One region of the Pseudarthrobacter sp. YAF2 genome, then DNA from elsewhere that is predicted to be linked to it. Evidence: riboswitches for the same ligand, from Rfam matches in the RefSeq annotation. Region 1 holds a riboswitch; each other region holds the start of a gene.
What was found. Region 1 has a riboswitch for cyclic di-AMP ahead of AB4Y79_RS04500 (glycoside hydrolase family 16 protein). Riboswitches for the same ligand answer to the same signal wherever they lie in the genome.

Region 1 (5,708 bases):
CAGGGTTACGGAGAGCAGGAGCGCCGAGCGGACAATCACCTTCGTCTTGGGCAGGTAGACCAGCGCCTGGCCCACCCCGGCGTCGGCAATGGTCTCGGCGTATGCCATGAGCACCAGCGCCAGGGCAACGAGGCCGTACTCTTCGGGCGACAGGAGCCGGGCCAGCACCACGGTGGTGACCAGCACGATGACCCGTCCCGAGGCGAAGGCCAGCCCCTGCCACAAGGCTCCCCGGACTCCTTTGCGTTCCAGCTCGCCGGGCGCGTAGGTCACAGTTGCCTTGCGGTGCCGGATAAGTCCCCGGCGGGGGACGACGAAGCGACGGCAGCCCGCACCTCAGCCAGGTACTCCCCGGCCACCGTGTCCCAGGACCGGGCGGTGCCGGCGGCCTGTACCGCAGCGCCGCCGGGAGGGCTGTGCGGCCGCCGGGGGGCTCTGAGTTGTTCCACGACCTTGCGGGCCATCGCGTCCTGGCCGGACACAACATTGAGCAGCGGGTGCGGCGGAAGTTCCCGTGCCGCCACCGGGGATGCCACCACGGGCAGCCCGGCCGCAAGTGCCTCAAGCACGGAGTTTCGGATGCCCACGCCGTGCTGGTCGGGGAAGACGGCGACGTCGGCCCCTTGGAAGATGTCCAGGATTGAAGGGACGTTGGCCAGGACTTCAACCCGGGGACCGGCCAGGGCCTGGACCGCGGCTGTGGGTTGCCGTCCGGCGATGACGAACCGGGCCTCCGGAACTTCCCGCCAGACCAGGGGAGCAATTCGGGTGGCCAGGAGCGTGGCGCTGTCAACGTTGGGGCCGTAATTGAGGCTGCCCGCGAAGCATACGACCGGCGCAGTGCGGTCCCGGCGTGGGCCTGCGGTCGCCGCTGTTCCGTTGGGGATGGCTGCTACGGCCCGGCCGAGCTTCGCGGACCAGGCCGCAGCGTCCTGCGCTCCGACGGTCAGCAGCCGCGCCTTGGCAGGCAGCCCCCGCTCAGCCCGTTCGGCGAGGAGTTCCCGCAGCCGGTAGGCAGGCCGGAAGGTGCGCGCAATGGCGGTGTCCATGCCGGCGCGGATGGACCAGGGGTCCACGGTCTGCAGCACCATGGGCCCGGCCACGTGATGGGACAGGAAAAGGGCGTGCGGGCCATGGATAAGGGTGGCGTCGTTGCTGCCGGACAAGGTGGCGGCCGCTGCCCGCGCCGAGGGGGTGGAGCGCCGGTGTTTGCCCAGGCCCGTGAGGCCGCCCAGGGAGCGCGCAAAAGCGGACAGATCTCCCCGTTGGGCAATTTCGTGGACGGTCGCGCAGCGGGCCCGGATTTCCGCCGGTACCGGGACGGGGCCGGAAAACGTCAGCAGGGTGACGGCCACATCTGCGGGAAGGTGCAGGATCACTTCGTACGGGATCATGGAGCTTCCGTCGCCGAGTTGCGGGTCCCGGTTTGGCACGCTTTCAGTCACGTACAGGAGCTTCATTGCAAGAGTGTACTGGATCACACTCGGGCGGCAGGGGTTGCTTTGGGCAACTTTGTGGGGAACCGCAGGAAGCCAAAAAGGGGCGACGGCGGGAGGTCCCCGCCGTCGCCCCTTAAACCGAAGCGCGTGGCTGGCTACTGCCAGGCGCGTACGTAGTCCACCAGCAGCTGGGACTGCGGGCCGTAGACCGGGTTCGTCGACGAAGAGCCGACGTTCAGGACGATGTACTGCGGGGCGTTTCCGTCGTCCGTCGGGTAGGACTTGACCTTCACGCCGTCGAAGTAGACGTCGGAGGAGTTGGCCATCCGGTGCAGGCCGAAGGTGTGGTACTCGTTGGCCCAGTTGCCGCCGACGGTGCCTTGGTTGTGTGCGCCCGAGCTTGAATGGTAATTGACCGTCATCTTCCCCTGGAGGACTTCCGCGATGTCGTTCTCGCCGGTTGCGGGCCACGACTGCCCGGTGGTCCAGAACGCCGGCCAGTTGTACAGGCCGTTGGCGTTGCCTGGGAACTTGATGCGGGCCTCCACGTACCCGGTGGTGAACTGGTAACCGGTGCCGGCCCCGCCCTTCGGGTTGGTGGACACCAGGGACCCGGACGAGGACGAGGCAAGGCTGAGGGCCAGGTTGCCGTTGCCCACGGAGACGTTGGCGGGGCTGGTGGCCGCCTTATTCATGGTTCCGCAGTTGGGGGCGAACCAGCAGTTGGACCACTTTGCGCTGTCCAGGCCGGAGCCGTTGAACTCGTCGGCGAAGGTCATGGTCCAGTTCCCGGGGACGCCCGCGGGCATGGGCGTCCCGCTGTTGGCCAGCTGTGCCGCGGCGGGCGCCACGACGATGGGGGACTGCGGGGCCGGAGCCGCCGCGGCGGGGGCCGGGGCAGGAGCAGGAGCAGCAGGTGCCTGCGCGGGAGCCGGCTCCGGGGCGGGTGCGGCGGCCGGTGCCGGGGCGGGGGCCGGAGCGGACGAGGCCGGAGTGGAAGGGGAGGCCTGCGTCTGGACTTCGCTGCCGGCGTCGGCGGCGCTCGCCACCCGGGAGACATCTGCAGTCTCGTTGCCGTTGGCCAGGCCGAGGCCCAGGGTCGCCGCGCCGAGGATGGCTGCTGCAAGGCCGGCGGCCAGGGGCAAGCGGCGGCGGGAATCTGTGGATGTCAGAAACGGCCGGCGCCTGGCCGTTGTGGTCTCATTTTGATAACGGTGCGCGCGTTTGGCGCTCGCTTTGCGGGATGCGGGCATGGGAATTACCTCTCAACGCCTGCGGAGTTAGCTGTCGGGTTCGAATGTTGCCACTCGGCCGCTCGTTGCGGCTTCACCCCGAGGGCAGGCGGAAGCCTTACCCGTGACGCTTGGGTCCCCCGCCTCTGCCTGGAACCTGGGGATCGCGGAAGCGGCAGAGTTGGGCGTCTTCCGGATTGGGGCCGGCTGGGGCGGCCCACTCGAAGACCGTACACGAAAATCCACGCAGAATCACAATTGGGTAACGGAAGCAACATCACGGGCGTGGCGTGCCGCCCGATCGCCGCGCGGGCCTTTAGGGGGTGCCGGACTGCTCGCGTTATCCACATATGGGCCAGCGGGGCTGCTGCTGCCACACCACGCGGCTAGCCTCGAGTCAAGCGCGAATCGCCTATCAGGTCCAGATGCACTAGGATATTGAAGTCTGTGCTGCGTCCTGCCTCCGTACCGGTGGCAAGGCACTGCACGGAATCGCAAATGAACCTCCTGTTACGGAAATGCCGTAACCGCTTAGCCCAAAGGAGGTGGGTTCACATATGCGTCCTTACGAATTGATGGTAATCATCGACCCCGAGGTCGAAGAGCGTACCGTTGAGCCGTCGCTTCAGAAGTTCCTGAACGTCATCACCAACGATGGTGGAACCATCGAAAAGGTTGACATCTGGGGCCGTCGCCGTCTGGCTTACGACATCAAGAAGAAGTCCGAAGGTATCTACGCCGTGGTGAACTTCACCGCCAAGCCGGAAACCGCCAAGGAACTTGACCGCCAGCTGTCTCTTAACGAGACCATCATGCGCACCAAGATCACCCGCCCCGAAGAGCAGAAGGTTGTTGCTGAGTAATTCAGCACCGGTTTTCATTCTTTACCCCGCAGGAAACGCACTCTTCACCCAGGATCGAACAAGGAGGCAGTAGATGGCAGGCGAGACCACCATTACGGTCATCGGTAACCTCACCAATGACCCGGAATTGCGGTTCACACCGTCCGGTTCGGCAGTAGCGAACTTCACCATCGCTTCCACCCCCCGCACCTTTGATCGCCAGTCCAACGAGTGGAAGGACGGGGAGACCCTGTTCCTCCGCGCCGCTGTATGGCGTGAAGCTGCCGAGAACGTCGCCGAATCCCTGACCAAGGGAATGCGCGTGATCGTGACCGGTCGCCTGAAGAGCCGTTCCTACGAAACAAAAGAAGGCGAAAAGCGCACCGTAATCGAGCTTGAGGTCGACGAAATCGGCCCCAGCCTGCGCTACGCCAACGCAAAGGTCAACCGCACCCAGCGCTCCGGCGGACAGGGTGGGGGCGGCTTCGGCGGCGGCAACGGCGGCGGTGGCTTCGGAGGCGGCAACCCTGGTGGAACCCAGGGCGGCAACTCCGGTGGAAACTGGGGCGGCGGCAACCAGCAGGCTGCACAGGATGATCCCTGGGCTACGCCCGGCGTGTCCAATGCAGGCGGCTGGGGCAACGGCCCCGATTCCGAACCTCCCTTCTAAAACCCAAACAACGGCCCGACGCCGGGACTGCCCGGGAGCCGCAAGGCACCCAAGGTTTTGCCGCCGTCGGACCACCACCATCCCGTGGATCAATATCCACGGGCTCCCTAGAATAGGAGCTCCACGATGGCTAAGGCTGAACTCCGTAAGCCCAAACCAAAGTCCAACCCCTTGAAGGCCGCTGACATCACTGTCATCGACTACAAGGACGTAGCATTGCTGCGCAAGTTCATCTCCGACCGCGGAAAGATCCGCGCCCGTCGCGTCACTGGCGTCACGGTGCAGGAACAGCGCAAGATCGCCCAGGCAATCAAGAACGCCCGCGAAGTTGCTCTGCTGCCTTACTCCGGCGCTGGCCGCGGCTAAGGAAGGGATTAACTAACATGGCAAAGCTCATTCTGACCCACGAAGTAACCGGTCTCGGTGCCGCTGGCGATGTTGTCGAGGTCAAGGACGGTTACGCACGTAACTTCCTGCTGCCCCGCGGCTTCGCCCTGACCTGGACCAAGGGTGGCGAGAAGCAGGTTGAGTCCATCAAGGCTGCCCGCGCCGCCCGTGCGCACGCTTCCGTTGAAGCTGCACAGGCACAGGCCCAGGCTCTGTCCTCCAAGAAGGTCAAGCTCGAGGTGAAGGCCGGCGAGTCCGGTCGTCTCTTCGGCACCGTCAAGCCTGCTGATGTCGCTGCCGCTGTTGAGGCCGCCGGCCTCGGAGCCATCGACAAGCGCAACGTTGAACTGCCGAACCACATCAAGTCTGTCGGTTCATACACGGCCAACGTCCGCCTGCACGAGGACGTTTCCGCTGTCATCGACCTTGAGGTCGTTGCCGGAAAGTAGTTTCCGCACTGCAGTTGAATGGCCCCCGCCCGGTCCGGTGCGGGGGCCATTTGCGTTCAAGGTCACTGCCCGGGCTCCCCGCTGCCGGGTGCGGGCAACATAAGCTGGCGGGATGCCGGCCCTCCGTTCCTGGCCTGCACCACTCCACCGTTTCCACGGAAGGTCACCCAGCTTTGCCGTTCCTCGCCGTCAGCAGCATCCTCCTGGTGGCCGCAGCCGTCAGCTTTGCGACGGACCGGAGGCGCCTGCGAAACGGCGTCTTCCTCGTCTCCGGGGCGGTCCTGGGCTGGCTTGGGCTCCTCGTGGTCTCCGGGAACAACTCCGTGCCTGTCCTCATGACCCTGGCCCTGGGCTTCCTGCTCATTGTCTCAGTGCCCATCCTGGCCGTGTTCCTCGTCCTCAACGGCCTCATCATGCTGCGCCGCGAAGGCCGCAGCCTGGCAAACCTGCTGTCCCTGCTGGCGGGGCTGGCCGTGGTGGCCGTTCCCCTTGTACTGGCCGCCCTGCAGACGGCCGTACCCGCGCTAAGGGCGCTCACGTCGGCGGCTGCGCTGCTGACCGGCTACGTGGGCTTCGTGTTCGTCAGCTATCTGGTCTATTCGCTGATTTACTCGCACCTGCCGCCGCGCCGCCATCCCGAATACGTGGTGGTGTTGGGTTCCGGCTTGGCCGGCAGCTCCGTTCCGCCC
Region 2 (5,708 bases), on a different contig from region 1:
CCTTCGAGGGCCGCCGTCGTTCCCTTCAGCGAGGCCAGCTGGGCAGTCAGCTCGCTGCTGTGTTGCTGTTCGTCACTGACCTGCCGGGCGAGTGTGTCCTGGGCGGAGCGGGCCGCGTCCAGTTTGGTTTTTGCTTCCCCGGACAGGCGTTCGCGTTCACTGCGGGCCGCCTTTTCCTGCTCCGCCAGCGAAGCGGCAACCTTGCCGGCGGCCGCCGCTTTGTCCACCAGTGCCGCCGTTTTGTCGCCCACGAGCTGGACGAGGTTGAGCCCCTGGACGCTGTTTTTCTCCAGGGCATCCAGGGCCACGAAGAACCCGGCATTGGTCCCGCCCGTCTTATACGACTGGACGGCAAGGGCGCCGATTTCCTTGCGATACTTGGCCAGTTCGTCGCTGGCGCGGGCGGCCTGGGCGGACAATGCATCCACCCGCGTTGATGCCGCCTGCAGCTCGGCGTCGGCTGCGGCATAGTCCGCGGCCGCCCGGACGGCGGCGTCACCGGCCGCCTCCGATTGGGTCTGGAGACCGCTCAGCAGCCCGTTGATGGTGGTGATCTCCGCCGCTTTCGCCGCTTCAGAAGACTGCGCCTGCTGCACGTCGGCCCAGGACGGGTATCCACCTGGCGGCGGCGGCTCGTCCGCGGAGGCAGGCAGCACCGTCGTCGCGGCCACCGCGATAGCGAGCAATCCCCCCATCAGCGGGGACTTGGGCATGGTCACGAACAGGCGCATAGTCCCGAAGCATACCGGCGACACGCCGGGGCGGAAAGGCGGCCGTGCCCGCTTTGTTACCCTGAGAGGCCGCCACCCGGTCAACCTCGGGCTAATGCCGGGCGATGCGCCATATCCAATCGTTTGCAGAATACGAGAGACAAAGCTCGTATGTTATCTAAACGTGACAATTGCGGTGTCGGCGGGTTATGGTCTTCTGGTGTCCCTCCCAAAACGGGACATTCCCATCAGTTTGCCGAGCCCTGCCGCTGATCACGGGATTCAACCGCTTTCATGCTGGCAGGGACGGGGGAACCAAGTTTCCACGACCTTTTGAGGTCTTGGGGTTAAGTCGAACAGCTCCTCCGCCCACTGCGGAGAGGTGTTCGGCCGGGTATCTCCAACCCGAACCCGACAGCTCACCCCGCAGGCATGGGAGAGGCGATCTATCGTGTCAAAAAATCTCACCACTGCCCGCCACCGCGCGACTCCGGCCCGCTCCATTGCGCTCGAGGGCCTCGCCGTGACCGCCAAGTCGCAGGCCCGTTCGCTGGGCCGTCCGGCACTCGCGGTTGCGGCCGCGTCCGGCATTGCCTTCGGGGTCGGCGCCCCGGCCCACGCGGGCGTGACTGGCGCGGACACTACTGACCAAACTACTGTCCAGGCCGCCGCAGCGCCGGCAGCTGCTCCGGCCGCCGCGGCAACAACCGTGCACACCGTCGTTTCCGGGGATACGCTCGGTGCGATTTCGGCAGCGTACGGGGTCAGCCTGAACAACGTCCTGGCTGCCAACGGCCTGGGCCTGTCGTCCATCATCTACCCCGGCGACCAGATCCAGATTCCCGGTGCAGGCTACGTGGCAGCACCTGCTCAAGCCCCTGCAGCGGCGCCAGTCCAGGCGGCAGCCGCCACCGCACCTGCGAACACCGGCATGAACATGTCCTACGCTTCCGTTACTCCGGTGGCTTCCACCACTGGCACCGGGACCGGGGCCGCCATCCTGTCCTCCGCCTACAGCCAGATCGGTGTGAGCCAGGACTGCACTGCCATGGTCGAGAAGGCCCTGCGCTCGGTTGGCAAGAGTGTCGGCGATCTGGCCCCCACCCAGTTCTTCCAGTACGGCAGCGTGGTCGGCAGCCCGGCACCCGGCGACCTGATCATCACCTCGGGCCACGTGGGCGTATACGCCGGCAACGGCCAGGTTGTGAGCGGCGGCGTCAACGGGTACACCACGCAGGTGCACTCCATCAGCTGGCTCAGCGGCTACTCAGTGGTCCGCGTAGCCTAGGCCTTCGCGCAGCGAAGCAGGCTTCTCACAGGAGGGCGGCAGCCGGGTTTTCCGGCTGCCGCCCTCCTGTCGTCCTGCTGCTGGCCTCATTCCGTGGCGGATCAGGTCCCGCAAAAGGTCATGTAGGCGCCGAAGTCCTCCGGGGCGCCTTCCGTATAGCGCTCCAGCCCGGTCCGCTCGGTAAAGGGATCGGTGACGGCCTCGAGCAGGCGGTGCAGCGGGGCCAAGTCTCCTTCCGTGCCGGCAGCGAGGGCTTCCTCTACCAGGTGGTTCCGCGGAATGTACGCCGGGTTCACACTGTCCATCAGCCCCGCATCGGGTTGCAGTGCCAGCCACCGCTCCGCCCAAGCGTCGAAGGCGGCCAAGTCCAGCACCATCCCGCGCACGGGCCGCAGGTCGCCGCGGGCGGCCCGGCCAAGGTTTCGGAAGAACAGCGTGTAATCCACCGGGCCGTCCTTGAGGATGGCGACCGCGTCATCGACAACGCCGGACGCGGCGTCGTCGCTTCCGTTGCCGCCGGCAAGGCCCAGTTTGGTTTTCATGCCGCCCGTCCACGCCTCGCTGTACTGTCCACGGAATCCGCCGAGCACCTCCACCGCGGGAGCAACGGCCTTCTCCTGGTCCTCGTCGATGAGCGGGAGCATCGCCTCGGCAAGACGGGCAAGGTTCCATTCAGCAAGGACCGGCTGGTTGGCGTAGGCGTAGCGTCCGCTGACGTCGATGGAACTGTAGACGGCCGCGGGATTGAAGGCGTCCAGGAAAGCGCACGGGCCGTAGTCGATGGTTTCCCCCGAGATGGTCATGTTGTCCGTATTCATGACCCCGTGCACGAATCCCACCAGCATCCACCGGGCCACCAGCCCGGCCTGTGCCGAGACGACGGACGAGAACAGTGCCAGGTAGGGGTTTGGGGCTTCGGCGGCGTGCGGATAGTGCCTGCTGATGGCGTGGTCCGCCAGCCGTTTCAGGAGGTCCATGTTTTCCGTGGCCCGCGCGTATTGGAAGCTGCCGACCCGCAGGTGGCTGCTTGCCACCCGCGCCAGGACAGCACCGGGGAGCATGCCCTCGCGCCGGACCTGCCGCCCCGTTGCCACCACGGCGAGCGAGCGGGTGGTGGGTATTCCCAAGGCGTGCATGGCCTCGCTGACAAGGTACTCGCGCAGCATGGGCCCGACGACGGCCCTGCCGTCCCCGGCGCGGGCGAAGGGGGTGCGCCCCGAGCCTTTGAGATGGACGTCCAGCAGGCGGCCGGTGCGGTCCGTAACCTCCCCCAGCAGGAGCGCGCGTCCGTCGCCGAGCAGTGGCGAGTACCCGCCGAACTGGTGACCGGCGTATGCCTGCGCCACCGGGGTGGCGCCGGCGGGAACGTGGTTGCCCACAAGGAGGCGCACCCCTTCAGGACTGCGAAGGTAGTGCGGGTCAAGGCCCAGGTCTTCTGCGAGCCTTTGGTTCAGGACCAGGAGTTCAGGACTGGGCGCTTCTTCGGCCTGCCAGGGAACCGCGAGTTCCGCCAGTTCACGGGCGAAGCGGCCGTCTAAGGTGACCGTGGATTCAGCTGCTGCCGTCATGGGTTAACCCTATCGCCGTGGTGCCGCCTGGCGCCCGCCGCGCGTCTTTCCGCCTGCGGGGAACGGCAATCGCCTGCAAATCCCGGGCTGCGATGACCACGGTTTCCGGGGCCCGGGCCTGCGCCTGTTCGGCGAGCAGGGAGACGTCATCGCCATACCGTGAAGAGAAGTGGGTCAGCACAAGAATCCGGGCCCTCCCGGACGCTGCCAGTTCACCGGCCTGCCCGGCGGTTAGGTGCAGGTACTGCCGGGCCAGCCCGCCGTCGTCGTCACTGAACGTTGACTCGGTGACCAGCAGGTCAGCGCCCTCCGCCAATTCTTCGGCGCCCGGACAGGGCGCAGTGTCCATGATGAACGCGAAGCGCTGCCCGGGCCTGGGAACGCTCATCGCCTCAAGCGCGGCCGAACCGACGCTGCCCTCGCGCAGCAGCCGGCCCACATCAGGCCCTTCGATTCCCGCTGCCCGCAGCCGGTCCGGCACGAAGGTGCGGCCGTCAGGTTCGGTGAGCCGGTAGCCATACGTCTCGAGGCGGTGCCTGAGGGGCCGGATTTCGAGGCCGTCCGCAATAGGCCCGGCGCCGGAGTGCGGGTGAAGCCTCAAGTCGACGCCGGGCGAACTCACGCTCACCAGCGCCCGGACCACTTGCTCACCGGACGCCGGGTAATGCAGGTGAACGGGATGCCCGACGCCGTCCAGGGCGATCCGGGACAGGACCCCGGGCAGTCCAAAACAGTGGTCCCCGTGCACGTGCGTGAGGCAGATCCGGGTGACACGGCTTGCGGCGACTCCGGCGTGGATCATCTGGCGCTGGGTGCCTTCGCCGGGATCGAACAGCAGGCCTTCGCCGTCCCACCGAAGGAAATAGCCGTTATGGTTCCGGGTCCGGGTGGGAACCTGGGACGCGGTGCCCAGCACCACGAGTTCACGCACTGCCGTCATCTGCGCCCGCGCCGTGCAGCCCCTTGGCGTAGGCGGCCTGGCCGGCGTGCTGGAGGCAATCCCCAAGGATACTGACCAGCCGCACCCCAAGGGTTACCGGCGGATCCCAGCGCTTGTCCACCACACGGTCCAGATCCGGGTCGTCCAGGCCGTCGAGGACCTTGGCAGTCTGGCGGTGGACGGCTTCGTAGTACTCCAGCAGGAGTTCACGGGGGGCCATGACGGCATCCACCTGCCCGCTGGAGTGGCCGTAGCCCGTGTCATTGTCCGCCAGTGACAGGCCAAAGCGGGATACAAAGCCTTCCGACGTCCAGACCTGCTCCAACCCCCAAGCGGCAGCGACCTGCGCATCCTCCACCCGGCCCAGGTGCCACACCAGCCAGGCAATTGAATTGCCACGACCGGAAGGACGGTGCTGGAGGTGTTCCCCATCGAGCCCGTCGAGCACCTGCCGGACCAGGCCCGGGAGGCGGCCAAAGGCCTCGAGCAGCAGTTCTTTGGATTGCATTGCTACTCCCCGGTTGAAGCTTCGTCCTGCAGCAAGGGATCCTCCTGCCAGCGGTCGGGATTGTTCTCGGCAGCTCCGGGGTAGTTATCCGGTTCTCCCTTTACCGGGTCCAACTCCAGGGACGGCCCCGCGCCGGGAGTCTGGTCGAGAAGTATGTCTTCTTCCTGCACAACTTTCAGTTCATTGTCGGGAACATTCTGTTCAGTCATGATGATGCCTTTCTCGTTGACCGCGGCGGACAATAGTAAGCGTACTGAGTAACCGTGGCGCCTGTGAACAGCCGGCACATCCAACACCCACGCCTGTTACGGCTTTCAGCGGCCGTGGGGTACAAGGTAACTAAAGGTGCACCATGTCGTGGGCCGAAGCCTGACGGCAAACAAGGAGAACCCATGGAACGCAATGTATCCCCGGACGGACACGGGGCAGAACCGTCCCGGCAGCAATCCTTCGCTGGGCGGATGTCAGGGCTGTGGATTGACAGCTTGGGCCGGGCCAGCATCCGGGCAGTCCAGACGCTGTCGCTGCTGGCGCTTGCCTGGGTGGTGGTGGTGGCCGCCACCCGGGTTCCGCTGGTCACCATCCCGGTCCTGGTGGCCTTGATCCTGGCCTCGGCAATGGCTCCTGCCGTGCGGTGGCTCGCCGCCCGGGGGTTCCCCCGGGCCCTTGCAGTGCTGTCTTCCTTCCTGGTGAT
Region 3 (5,708 bases), on a different contig from region 1:
GCACTGGCCGGGATCGTTGTGGTGGCCGGCAGCTACGTCGCCCTGTTCCAACTGACGCCGGCCTCGGAACGGCCGTATATGGCCGGGTCCACCACCAACAGCTTCCTGGAACTGACCTTCGGCTACAACGGCCTGGCGCGGATCACAGGCTCCGGTGAAGGCATGCCCGGAGGCGGAGCAGGAGGGCCCGCTGGCGCACCTGCTGGCTTCGGCGACGCCATCGGGGGCGGCTTCGGCGGAGCGGCAGGCGCACCCGCTGGCTTCGGCGGCGGCAATGCGGGGTTCGGCGGCGCGGCCGGCCTGCTGCGGATGTTCGGGACCAGCTTCGGCGGCGAGGTGTCCTGGCTGCTGCCTGCCGCCCTGGTGCTGCTGGTAGCCGGCCTGTGGTTTACCCGCCGCGAAGTGCGCACGTCCAGGAGCCGTGCGGCCCTGATCCTGTGGGGCGGCTGGCTGCTGGTCACGGCGGGCGTCTTCAGCTTCATGAGCGGCATCGTCCACCCGTACTACTCCGTGGCACTGGCACCGGCCATCGCGGCGCTGGTGGGAATCGGCGCGGTTGAACTCTGGCGGGGCCGAACGTACTGGCCGGCACGGATCACCCTTGCCGTCGTCGTCCTGGGAACTGCCATCTGGTCCTCGGTCCTGCTGGGCCGCGACGCGTCCTGGCTGCCGTCGCTGGGCATCGCCATCATCGTCCTCGGCGTCCTTGCGGCCGCCGCCATCCTCCTCCGCCTTGACGCCAAGGGCGCTCCGGGACGGTTCCGGCGCGCCGGGGCGTCCGCCGTCGTCGTGCTGTCCCTGCTGGCCGGAGGACTTGGAACGGCCGCCTGGACCCTTGCCACCGCTGCTTCCGCCCATTCGGGATCCATTCCGACGTCGGGGCCCGCGGGTTCGTCGGCGGGCGGCTTCGGCAACAGGGCTGCAGGGTTCCGGGACGACGCAGCGCTCCGTGGCGACCGGACCGACGGCACGGATGCGGCCGCGGGTGCCGGCGGATTTGATCCCGCGAATGGCGTCAACGGCGCCCCGGGTGCCGGCGGGGCCAGCGGCCCCGGCGAAGGCACCGCCGATGCCGCCGTGACCGCACTGCTGGCGGGCACCACCACGAAGTGGTCGGCGATCGTCTCCGGGGCCAGCCAGGCCGCCAGCCTGGAACTGGCCACGAACACCAACGTCATTGCCTTGGGCGGCTGGAACGGCGGTGATCCCTACCCGACGCTCGCCGAGTTCCAGGACATGGTGGCCAAGGGTGAGATCAGCTACTACATCGAAGGGGGCGCCGGCGGCATGGGGAGAGGCGGCATGGGCGGCCGGGGCGGCAACTCCGAGGTGGCTGCCTGGGTGCAGGCCAACTTCCAGGCCCAAACGGTGGGGAACTCCACGGTGTACCAACTCACCAAGTAGGACACGATGGCCGGCTATTACCCAACCCCGGTGCAGGCTCGCCCCGCTCCCGCTCCCGCTGCCCCCGGCCCCGCTGCCGCGGCCCGCGTGCGGCGGGATCCCCTGGCTCTCCGGCACCGGCTGGAACTGGCAGCAGTGCTGGCAGGCACCGCCGTGCTGTACCTGTGGAACCTCGGGGCATCCGGCTGGGCCAACGCTTTCTACTCGGCCGCCGCCCAGGCCGGGTCGCAGGACTGGGCGGCCTGGTTCTTCGGCTCCTCGGACGCTGCCAACTCCATCACCGTGGACAAGCCACCGGCGTCCCTGTGGATCATGGGGTTTTCGGTCCGGATGTTCGGCCTGAGCTCATGGAGCATCCTGGTTCCCGAAGCCCTGATGGGCGTCGGCACCGCCTTGCTGCTGTACCTGGCTGTCAGGCAGGCGGCGGCGCCGGCCACCGGTGACCCGCGGCTCGCCCACCGGGCAGGGCTGCTGGCCGCCGTGGTGCTGGCCCTGACGCCGGTGGCCACCCTGATGTTCCGGTTCAACAACCCGGACGCCCTGCTGGTGCTGCTCATGACCGCTGCCGGGTACGGGGTGCTCCGCTCCATCCAGGAGGACCGGCTGCGCTGGCTCCTGCTGGCAGGGGTCTTCCTGGGCTTCGGGTTCCTTGCCAAGCAGCTGCAGGTCCTGCTGGTGGTCCCCGGGTTTGCGTTCGCCTACCTGGTTGCGGCGCCGGCGGAGCTGGGCAGGCGGCTGCTGCACCTGCTCGCCACCGGTGCGGCGATGGTTGCCGCGGCCGGCTGGTGGCTGGCCGTCGTCGAACTCATCCCGGCGGCGGACCGTCCGTTCATCGGCGGTTCGCAGGACAACTCCATCCTGGAGCTGACCCTCGGCTACAACGGCCTGGGCCGGCTGACGGGCGACGAAACCGGCAGTGTGGGTGGCGGCAACGGCTGGGGCATTCCCGGCCTGCTGCGGATGTTCAACAGTGAATTTGGCGGCCAGATCGCCTGGCTGCTTCCCTCCGCCCTGATCCTTGCTGCGGGCCTGCTGTGGCTTGGGCGGCGGGCGCCACGGACTGACGCCGTCCGGGCCTCGGTGATCATCTGGGGTTCCTGGGTGCTGGTGACCGGGTTGGTCTTCAGTTTTATGGCGGGCATCATCCACCCGTACTACGCGGTGGCATTGGCACCGGGGATCGCCGGGCTTGCCGGCCTGGGCCCGGTCCTCCTCTGGCAGCACCGGCGGCAGGCCGCTGCGGCGGCCCTCCTCGCGGCATCGGTGGCCGCGGCAGCCCTGATGGCCTTCACCCTGCTGGGTACCACGTCCGCCTATGGTCCGTGGCTGCGCTGGCTGGTGCTGGCTGCAGGCCTGGCGGCCGCGGCAGGGATTGGGCTGGGCAGGTTCATTCGCCTGCGCTCGGTTCAGCGGACGACGACGGCGCTCGCCATTGCGGCATCGCTCGCCGGACCGCTGGCGTTCTCCATCTCGACGGCGGCGACGGCGCACAGCGGGGCCATTGTCAGTGCAGGGCCGGCGACATCGTTCGGCGGCCCGGGTGGGTTCGGCGGAAACCGGGCCGGCGGGTTTGGTGCGGGCGGGAGTGCCCGGCAGTTCAGCGGCCAGGCCGGGGCAGGCCAGGCCGGCGCAGGCCAGACCGGGGCAGCCCCGGGCGGCGCAGGCCAGACTGGACAAGGCCAAGGTGCCGGCGGTGGCCGAGCCGGCGGGATGGGTGGCATGGGTGGCCTCCTTGGTGCGCCCACGCCGTCGGCCGAGCTCGTGGCCGCACTCAAGGACGGTGCCTCGAACTACACCTGGGCCGCGGCAGTGGTCGGTTCGAACAATGCCGCCGGTTACCAACTGGCCACGGAACTGCCGGTAATGGCTGTGGGCGGCTTCAACGGCACCGACCCCTCCCCCACGCTGGAACAGTTCCAGACGCTGGTATCGGAGGGAAAAATCCACTACTTCATTGCCGGCGGGACCATGATGTCCAGCAGCGGTTCGGACGCCTCCACCCGGATTGCGCAGTGGGTAGCATCTACCTTCCCGTCGCAAAGCATCGGCGGGACCACGGTCTACGTCCTGGCGTGATAATCGGTCACGGGGGCAGCCCGGCAGCAAATCGGCGCGCCAGGAATCGTGACTTCCGTTACCCAAATGTGACTTATGCGTGATCTTCCTGTACCGTCGATTGGGTGCGGTCCCCGTTCGGGCCGCATATCCCGGGTTGACGCCAAGCTCTGCCGCTTCCCGGATTCCGCTTGAGCAACGGCAGAGGCGGGGGACCCACCGTCCCGGGCATTGATTGCCCTTGGGGTTAAGCCAGCACGTGTTTGTTCCGTGCGGCCGGATGCCCTCATCCGAACCCGACAGCTAACTCCGCAGGTGTGAGAGGCGATCAATCATGTCTAAATCCATGGCAAAACCATGCCTGCAAACCAAGGCAAAACACCGGGCCAAACCCCAGCCCGCCAAAAAGACCACCCTGGGCCGGCGTACTGCAGTCCTCGCGGCATCCTGCGCGGTGCTGGTTGGCGTTGGCGCGGCAGGCCAGGCGACCACCAGCATGACCCAGGCGTCGTCCACCGGGTCAAACTCTTCAAATTCGGCGTCGGACGCTCAAATGAGCATCGAGAAGAGCGAAATCCGGTCCAGCCCGGCCGCGAATCCCGCTCCTTCCGCCATCAGCGTGGCGCCGCAAGCGGCCGAGCCGGCTCCTGCGCCCGCACCCGGCGCCCCGGCAGCTGTAGCACCCGCCCCGGCGCCGGCCCCCGCACCCGCTCCTGCCCCCGCCGTCGCGGTTAACGATCCTGCGGGCGCCCAGGCCTATGCCGCCAGCCAGCTGTCTTCCTTTGGCTGGGGACCGGACCAGATGCAGTGCCTCCAGACGTTGTGGACCAAGGAATCCGATTGGACCACCACGGCCACCAACGCCAGCAGCGGCGCGTACGGCATCGTCCAGTCGCTGCCCGCAGAGAAGATGGCCAGCGCAGGCGCCGACTACCTGACCAACTACCGCACTCAGATCAACTGGGGCCTGGACTACATCAAGAAGAGCTACGCCTCACCCTGTGGCGCATTGAACTTCCACCTGGCACACAACTGGTACTAGGCAGCACCGCACCAACGCAAAACCGCGGGCCGCGTCACCATGATGCGGCCCGCGGTTTTGCGTTAACCGGCGTCCTGCGCGGCGTCCTGCCCGGCGTTCCGCCACGGGATGTACTGGACAGACCACCTGTTGCCGTCCGGATCGGCGAAGTGCAGGAAGTGGCCCCACTGCTGCACGTCCACGTCGCTGACATCCACGCCGTTGCCCTTGAGCTGGCGGTGGGCGGCCTGGATGTCGCTGACCACCAGCTGCAGGTTGGAACCGGTGCCGGGCGGAGCGTCGGTGAGCCCTTCGCCGATGCAGATGGAGCAGGCAGAGCCGGGCGGCGTCAACTGCACGAAGCGGATCGAATCCGACGGTCGCTCGTCGTAATCGGCGTTGAAGCCAACCTTGTTGACGTAAAAATCCTTGGCGCGGTCCACATCGGACACAGGGACAAAGACGAGTTCAAGTTTCCAGTCCATCCGCACAGGCTAGCGGCGGGTAACCGGCGTGGAAAAGGGCCGGTGCTACCCGGCGATGCCGTACAGGCGGTCGCCGGCGTCACCCAGGCCGGGAACAATGTAGGACTTTTCGTTGAGCTTCTCGTCAATTGAAGCCAGGACGATGTGTACGTTGGCCCCGGACAGTTCCTCCTCCAGCCGGGCCAGGCCCTCCGGGGCGGCCAGCAGGCAGATGCAGGTGACGTCGGAAGCACCGCGCTTGAACAGGAACTTGATGGCTTCGCGCAGCGTTCCGCCGGTGGCCAACATCGGATCCAGGACAAAGACCTGGCGGCCGGTCAGGTCCTCGGGGAGGCGCTCGGCGTACGTGATGATGTCCAGGGTTTCCTCGTCCCGGGCCATGCCCAGGAAGCCCACCTCTGCGGTGGGTACCAGCTTGGTCATGCCCTCCAGCATGCCCAGGCCGGCGCGGAGGATGGGGACCACCAGCGGCGTCGGCTTGGTGAATGCGGTGCCGACAGTGGTGCTGACCGGCGTTTGGATGGTGACGGGCTCGGTGCGGACCTCCCGCGTGGCCTCGTAGGCCAGGAGGGTCACCAGCTCTTCCGTCAGCTGGCGGAAGACCGGCGACGGCGTGTTTTTGTCCCGCAGGACGGTGAGCTTATGGGCGACCAAGGGGTGGTCAACAACGAGAGTGCGCATCCCCCAAAACTATCATCCGGCGCTGCCTTTACCGGGTCCGGAGGAGCCGCCGTCGTGCAGTT
Region 4 (5,708 bases), on a different contig from region 1:
ACGGCCGAGCTCCGGGACCGGCGGTGCAAGGGTGAAGTCATCGATGATGGCGCCGCCGCGAAGCGCCAGCCCCACGCTGTGCGGCAACTCGACGTGCGCGGCGTCGAGCGGGACAAGCAGCCCGCGGGCAAGGAGCCAGTCCACCGGGCCGACGTCGGCCGGTTCCGTCAGGACCGATGCCTTCCGTTGCGCCTGGGGGACGGCACCCATGGCCCAGTTCCGGAACCTGGCGAGCAGCGCCGTCGTCCGTTCCGGGGCCGCGGCGAGAATGTCCTGCAGCGCGTCCGGGGATGATGTCCAGTGTTGGAGCGCCAGCGCCGCTTCCATGGGGGTGGTGGCACCGTGGATGGCGAAGCCACTGCGGTGCAGTTCGGCGACCAGCGGCACTGCCCGTTGGGCGAAAGCCGGTTGGAGCCGCACCAGTTCCGTGTAGCTGCGGCCCAGTCCGGCCGGGTAGATTCCCACCACGTCCTTGAGTGCGCCCGCCGGGAGGTAGAAGGATTGCCCGGAAGCTGCGGGCGGGGTGCCGTGCGGCGCTGCGGCCGGGTGCACCAGGGCAAGTTCCTGCAGGGTGCCAAGGATCTGTTGGACGGTGGCCAGGGACGAACCCCGGATCAGTTTTTGCAGGCCCTCCGCGGACGCGCTGTGGCCGGTGTCCGTGTTGGTGCACAGGTGCAGGGTTTCAAGCACCTGCATCTGGGGCCGGTTGAGCCGTTCAAGGGCGCGCTGGACGCTGACGCGCGAGCTTGCCCGGGCCGCAAGTGCCGCGAAGTCCGGAACGGAGGGGGAGATCAAGTCCGGCCGCGCGGCGAAGAGTGCCCGCAACGAGTCGTCGCTGCGTGCCTCCAGGTCCTTGCCGAGCGCTCGAATGAGGGACATCAGTCCAACGTTACCGCGGCTCCCGCCTTCCCGCCCGCCGCCGGGCGGCCACACCATCCAGGACCAGCAGGAGCATCAGGATGAAGGCCACCGGGAGGCCATACAGCGCGGAGTACGTGACCCAGGTGGGAGCGACGGACCCCGAGAAGGCAAGCGCCATGACCGTTCCCACAGCTACCAGGGAAAGCAGGGCAATAACAGCTGCGAGCACCATCAGGGGCCGCCGGAAACGCAAGGGTGTCATGGACGCAACGCTACAGCGGCCTCCGGCGTGCCGCTAAAGCGCTTGCGCCCGGGGCGGAACAGTACCGCCGGAAGCATGATTAGGGCATGCGGCAGGATAACCTTGAAGCATACAGACCAACACGGTTTGCTGGTGCTATGCCTTGAACCCGCACAACAATGCGGACGCGGTGGCATCCGGCCGTGTCTCATGACAGCAGAACGAAGAAGGTTGATTACGTGCCTACCGGCAAGGTCAAGTGGTATGACAAGGACAAAGGCTTTGGGTTCCTCGCGGGCGAGGACGGCCAGGAGGTCTTCCTGCCCAAGTCGTCGTTGCCCGAGGGTGTAACGGAGCTCAAAGCCGGCACCCGCGTGGAGTTTGGCGTGGCGGACGGCCGTAAGGGCGCGCAGGCCCTGGGCCTGCGGGTGCTTGATAAGACCCCGTCCATTGCCAAGGCAAAGCGTCCCAGCGCCAAGGACCTCGCGCCGTTGGTGCAGGACCTGGTGAGCGTCCTGGACAACCTGTCCGGGACCCTGTCCAAAGGCAAGTACCCGGACGGCAACAAGGGCAAGGCAATTGCGGCCGCCCTGCGCAAGGTTGCCGACGAGCTGGACGTTTAAGCGCCGATGAACCCCCAAGCTGAACAACCGGGCGTGGCCCCGCAGGAGCAGGCCGCCAAGGCTGCGCCAAAGCGCAAGGCCGGGGTGCCGGTGTGGCGGACGGGCAAGCCTGACGCGTTCCTGGCTGCCGCCGTTGATACCGCCCGGGCCGCAGTTGAGGGCATCACCACGGCCGCCACCATCGGGCCGCACCTGGGTGCCAAGAGCGAGGGCGACCGGCTGGTCACGCACTTGTTCGAGTCCAGGCTGCCTGGCTACGGTGGCTGGCAATGGTACGCGGTGCTGACCCGCAACTCCCGCTCCAAGGTGGTTACCGTCGATGAGTTGGGCCTGCTGCCGTCCGAGGAATCGATCCTCGCCCCGGAATGGGTGCCGTGGGCCGAACGTGTTCGCCCAGAGGATGAGCAGCAGCAGGAGCCTGAACAAGGGCGGCAGGATGAGCCGTCCGCAGTGGAGCAGGGCCCAGCGGATGAAGAGCCTGCCGACGACGACGCGGAGCCTGGGGACTAGGCAAGGACTTACAGCCAACAAGCAAAAGGCGCCGTCCGGTTAACCCCGGGCGGCGCCTTTCGTTTGTTCTTGGACTACTTGCGCAGCTCGCCCACCACGTAGTCGATGCTGGACAGCAGCGCCGAAACGTCGCTGGGCTCGATGGCCACGAAGGTGGCGATGCGCAGCTGGTTGCGGCCCAGCTTCCGGTAGGGCTCGGTGTCCACGATGCCGTTGGCACGCAGGACCTTGGCCACGGTGGCAGCGTCAACGGACTCGTCGAAGTCGATCGTGGCGATGACGTTGGAGCGTTCCTCCGGGTTGGTGACAAACGGGGTGGCGAACTCCGAAGCGTCAGCCCAGCTGTAGATGCGGCCGGCGGAATCGGCGGTCCGCTTTGATGCGAAGTCCAGGCCGCCGTTGGCGTTCAGCCACTGGACCTGTGCGTCCAGGGTCACCAGCGTGGACAGGGACGGGGTGTTGTACGTCTGGTTCAGCCGCGAGTTGTCGATGGCCGTCTGGAGATCCAGGAAATCGGGGATCCAGCGGCCGCTTGCCTTAATGCTGGCGGCGCGCTCGAGGGCGGCGGGGGAGAACAGGCCAAGCCAGAGGCCGCCGTCGGACGCGAAGTTCTTCTGCGGGGCAAAGTAGTAGACGTCGCTCTCGGCAACGTCCACGTCCAGGCCGCCGGCAGCGGAGGTGGCGTCCACCAGGACCAAGGCGTCCTGGTCCGCGCCCTGCACCCGCTTCACCGGGGCGGCGACGCCCGTGGAGGTCTCATTCTGTGGCCACGCATAGACGTCCACGCCGGCTTCAGCCTGCGCTGCGGGACGGGTGCCCGGCTCGGACTTGATGATCGAGGAAGCTTCCAGGAACGGTGCCTTGTTGGTGGCGGAGGCAAACTTCGAGCCGAACTCGCCGAAGGAGAGGTGCTGGGCCTTCTTCGCCACGAGGCCGAAGCTGGCGACGTCCCAGAAAGCGGTGGAGCCGCCGACGCCGAGGACTACCTCGTAGCCCTCGGGGGCACGGAAGAACTGGCTCAGTCCTTCGCGGACGGAGCCCACCAGGTTCTTGACGGGGGCTTGCCGGTGGGACGTGCCGAGAATGGTCTTGGACGCAGCGGACAGGGCATCTATCTGTTCCGGCCGGACCTTTGAGGGGCCGGCCCCGAACCGCCCGTCCTGGGGCAGGAGGTTGGCGGGAATCGTGATGCTGGTGTCGCTCACAGGTGCTCCATTCGGCGGGGACGAAAGCTGTGGTCCGGGTGGTGGGCGGCCGGGAGCCGGCCATGGCTGCAGTGCAAACCTCCCCCAATTCTGCCTGAAGCGCACGGGGTGGCGGGAGCGGGCTGCGTCAATGTCCAGCCAATGAGACGCCGCACGCGTCCGCGCCTATTCGGACTAAATCAAAATAGGCTAAACTTTCCCCGGACTACGTCGCGGGAAGAGGCGATACGGTGGGACAACGCAAGGTACTGCGCTCGAGGAGCTGAGCTGGATGACGGATCTGATCGACACTACGGAGATGTACCTCAGGACCATCCTGGAGCTTGAGGAAGAAAACATCGTTGCCCTCCGGGCCCGTATCGCCGAACGCCTGCGCCACTCGGGACCCACCGTTTCCCAGACGATCGGCCGGATGGAGCGCGATGGCCTGGTTGTCGTCTCCGGTGACAGGCACCTGGAACTGACCGACACTGGCCGCAAGCGTGCCACCGAGGTCATGCGGAAGCACCGGCTGGCCGAACGCCTGTTGGCCGACGTCATCGGGCTGGACTGGGCCTACGTCCACGATGAAGCCTGCCGCTGGGAACACGTGATGAGCGAACGGGTGGAGCGGCGGATCTACGAGATGCTGGACCATCCCACTGAGTCGCCCTACGGCAACCCCATCCCCGGCCTGGCCGCCTTGGGCGGGCAGCCCGGGCCCGGCTTCGGTGACGGCGCCATCAGCCTGGTGGAAGCAATGAAGGCCTACGGGCCTGCGTCGGGAGTGACCATCAGCCGCCTGGCGGAACCGATCCAGGTTGAACCGGAACTGCTGACCCAACTCGACGAAGGCGGCATCCGGCCCGGCGCGGCAGTGTCACTGGAACGCGTGGGTGACTACATTTCGGTGCGGGTGGCAGGAATCGAGGGGGCGCTGGAGCTTCCGCCCGAGGTTGCCGCGCACGTCTTTGTCGCCGTGAACCAGGCCTGACGCCCGCTTCTTGTACCCCACGCAGGGGTTTCCACACAAAGATAACGGAATTGTTACCCAGGGTCTTAAGCCCCTATAGTGGAAGCCAGCGTTGATACTTAAGCGTTACCTGATCCGGAGCCGAGCTCTGCCAGCGGACCAGGTGTACGAGTCGTTACTGGCAGAGGCGGGGGAACCACAACCGGCAGCGGGGGACTGCCTTGGGGTGAAGTCCGTCAGCAGCAAGCCTCTCCAGTGAAGGATTCTTCCGGGAATACCCCTGCGCAGAAGTTTGCCCATGGCGGACCGGGTCTTTGATCTCTCTGACCCGAATCCGACAGCTAACTTCGCAGGCGATTCCAGAGAGGAACCCTTCTTGACCATGCAGACCTCCCGGGGCCGCCGTCGCGCGGCCGGCCCCCCTGAGGCACCCCGGGTTGTCGAAGTCGCCGCTGCGGAGCGCCCCCGTGACCCGCAGCGGGATGCGCGCCGCCGCAGGGGTCCATTCCGGCAAATCACCGACTTTGCTGCGGCCAGCGGCATCGGCCAGAAGGCTGGCATCGCCCTCGCCGCCACCGGCCTTGTGCTGACCGTGACCATGCCGGCCACAAGCCCGGTCATGGCGACGGACGCAGCCGGCACAGTACCCCAGGCTGCCTCCTCCGTCAGCCCCCAGCCCCAGATTTCCGCCGATGTAGGCGCCCAGATCGACTTCAGCCGCTCGGCCGTCGTGACGCAGGCAGACCCGGACGGAAAGCTGAAGCAGCTGCTGAGCGCCCAGTCGGCCGGGTCGGTGAGCCGGGCCGCCTCCGCCGGAACCCTGGCTGCCCCGCTGGCATCCCTCGTTACCGCTTCACCCTTTGGCTACCGGGTCAGCCCCATTACCGGAGGCACCGGAGACTTCCACCGCGGGCAGGACTTCGTGGCACAATGCGGGACGCCCGTCCTGGCAGCCGCGACAGGAACCGTGACCTTCGCCGGCTGGCACCAGTTCGGCGGGGGAAACCGGGTGGTCATCGACCACGGCAACGGCCTGGAGACCACGTACAACCACCTCTCGTCCTTCAACGTCAAAGTGGGCCAGACGGTCTCCCGCGGCGAAGTCGTGGCGCTGAGCGGGACCACCGGTGCTTCCACCGGCTGTCACCTGCACTTCGAGGTGCAGGTCAACGGCGAAGTGGTCGATCCCATGGGCTGGTTGTAACCGAATGATTGCGCACTCTCAGATCCCAGTGACTCGCCGTGACCTGAATGTGACATTGAAGCAAAACTGCTGTACCGTCTAACTCGCGTCAACTTTTCCGAAGTTGACGCTC

Region 2: linked by a shared signal. The riboswitch ahead of AB4Y79_RS06205 (LysM peptidoglycan-binding domain-containing protein) and the one ahead of AB4Y79_RS04500 (glycoside hydrolase family 16 protein) in region 1 are both predicted to bind cyclic di-AMP.
Region 3: linked by a shared signal. The riboswitch ahead of AB4Y79_RS19370 (hypothetical protein) and the one ahead of AB4Y79_RS04500 (glycoside hydrolase family 16 protein) in region 1 are both predicted to bind cyclic di-AMP.
Region 4: linked by a shared signal. The riboswitch ahead of AB4Y79_RS09780 (M23 family metallopeptidase) and the one ahead of AB4Y79_RS04500 (glycoside hydrolase family 16 protein) in region 1 are both predicted to bind cyclic di-AMP.

The regions. Positions count from the first base shown of each region.
Region 1 covers NZ_JBFRDA010000003.1:116,398-122,105, reverse strand. The annotation lists gene AB4Y79_RS04510 (lipopolysaccharide biosynthesis protein) at 1-273, opposite strand, end outside; gene AB4Y79_RS04505 (glycosyltransferase) at 270-1,460, opposite strand; gene AB4Y79_RS04500 (glycoside hydrolase family 16 protein) at 1,595-2,584, opposite strand; cyclic di-AMP (ydaO/yuaA leader) riboswitch at 2,697-2,869, opposite strand; gene rpsF (30S ribosomal protein S6) at 3,229-3,534, shown strand; gene AB4Y79_RS04490 (single-stranded DNA-binding protein) at 3,608-4,183, shown strand; gene rpsR (30S ribosomal protein S18) at 4,310-4,549, shown strand; gene rplI (50S ribosomal protein L9) at 4,567-5,019, shown strand; gene AB4Y79_RS04475 (YdcF family protein) at 5,193-5,708, shown strand, end outside.
Region 2 covers NZ_JBFRDA010000004.1:149,716-155,423, reverse strand. The annotation lists gene AB4Y79_RS06210 (coiled-coil domain-containing protein) at 1-731, opposite strand, end outside; cyclic di-AMP (ydaO/yuaA leader) riboswitch at 988-1,158, shown strand; gene AB4Y79_RS06205 (LysM peptidoglycan-binding domain-containing protein) at 1,162-1,998, shown strand; gene AB4Y79_RS06200 (protein adenylyltransferase SelO) at 2,100-3,566, opposite strand; gene AB4Y79_RS06195 (ribonuclease Z) at 3,550-4,497, opposite strand; gene AB4Y79_RS06190 (mycothiol transferase) at 4,490-5,014, opposite strand; gene AB4Y79_RS06185 (hypothetical protein) at 5,017-5,223, opposite strand; gene AB4Y79_RS06180 (AI-2E family transporter) at 5,407-5,708, shown strand, end outside.
Region 3 covers NZ_JBFRDA010000021.1:83,191-88,898, forward strand. The annotation lists gene AB4Y79_RS19360 (ArnT family glycosyltransferase) at 1-1,404, shown strand, start outside; gene AB4Y79_RS19365 (ArnT family glycosyltransferase) at 1,411-3,480, shown strand; cyclic di-AMP (ydaO/yuaA leader) riboswitch at 3,628-3,788, shown strand; gene AB4Y79_RS19370 (hypothetical protein) at 3,794-4,501, shown strand; gene AB4Y79_RS19375 (glyoxalase superfamily protein) at 4,564-4,965, opposite strand; gene upp (uracil phosphoribosyltransferase) at 5,011-5,646, opposite strand; gene AB4Y79_RS19385 (phosphatase PAP2 family protein) at 5,659-5,708, opposite strand, start outside.
Region 4 covers NZ_JBFRDA010000008.1:20,737-26,444, forward strand. The annotation lists gene AB4Y79_RS09750 (helicase-associated domain-containing protein) at 1-879, opposite strand, end outside; gene AB4Y79_RS09755 (hypothetical protein) at 890-1,123, opposite strand; gene AB4Y79_RS09760 (cold-shock protein) at 1,342-1,725, shown strand; gene AB4Y79_RS09765 (DUF3027 domain-containing protein) at 1,732-2,235, shown strand; gene serC (phosphoserine transaminase) at 2,310-3,440, opposite strand; gene AB4Y79_RS09775 (metal-dependent transcriptional regulator) at 3,712-4,413, shown strand; cyclic di-AMP (ydaO/yuaA leader) riboswitch at 4,532-4,762, shown strand; gene AB4Y79_RS09780 (M23 family metallopeptidase) at 4,775-5,596, shown strand.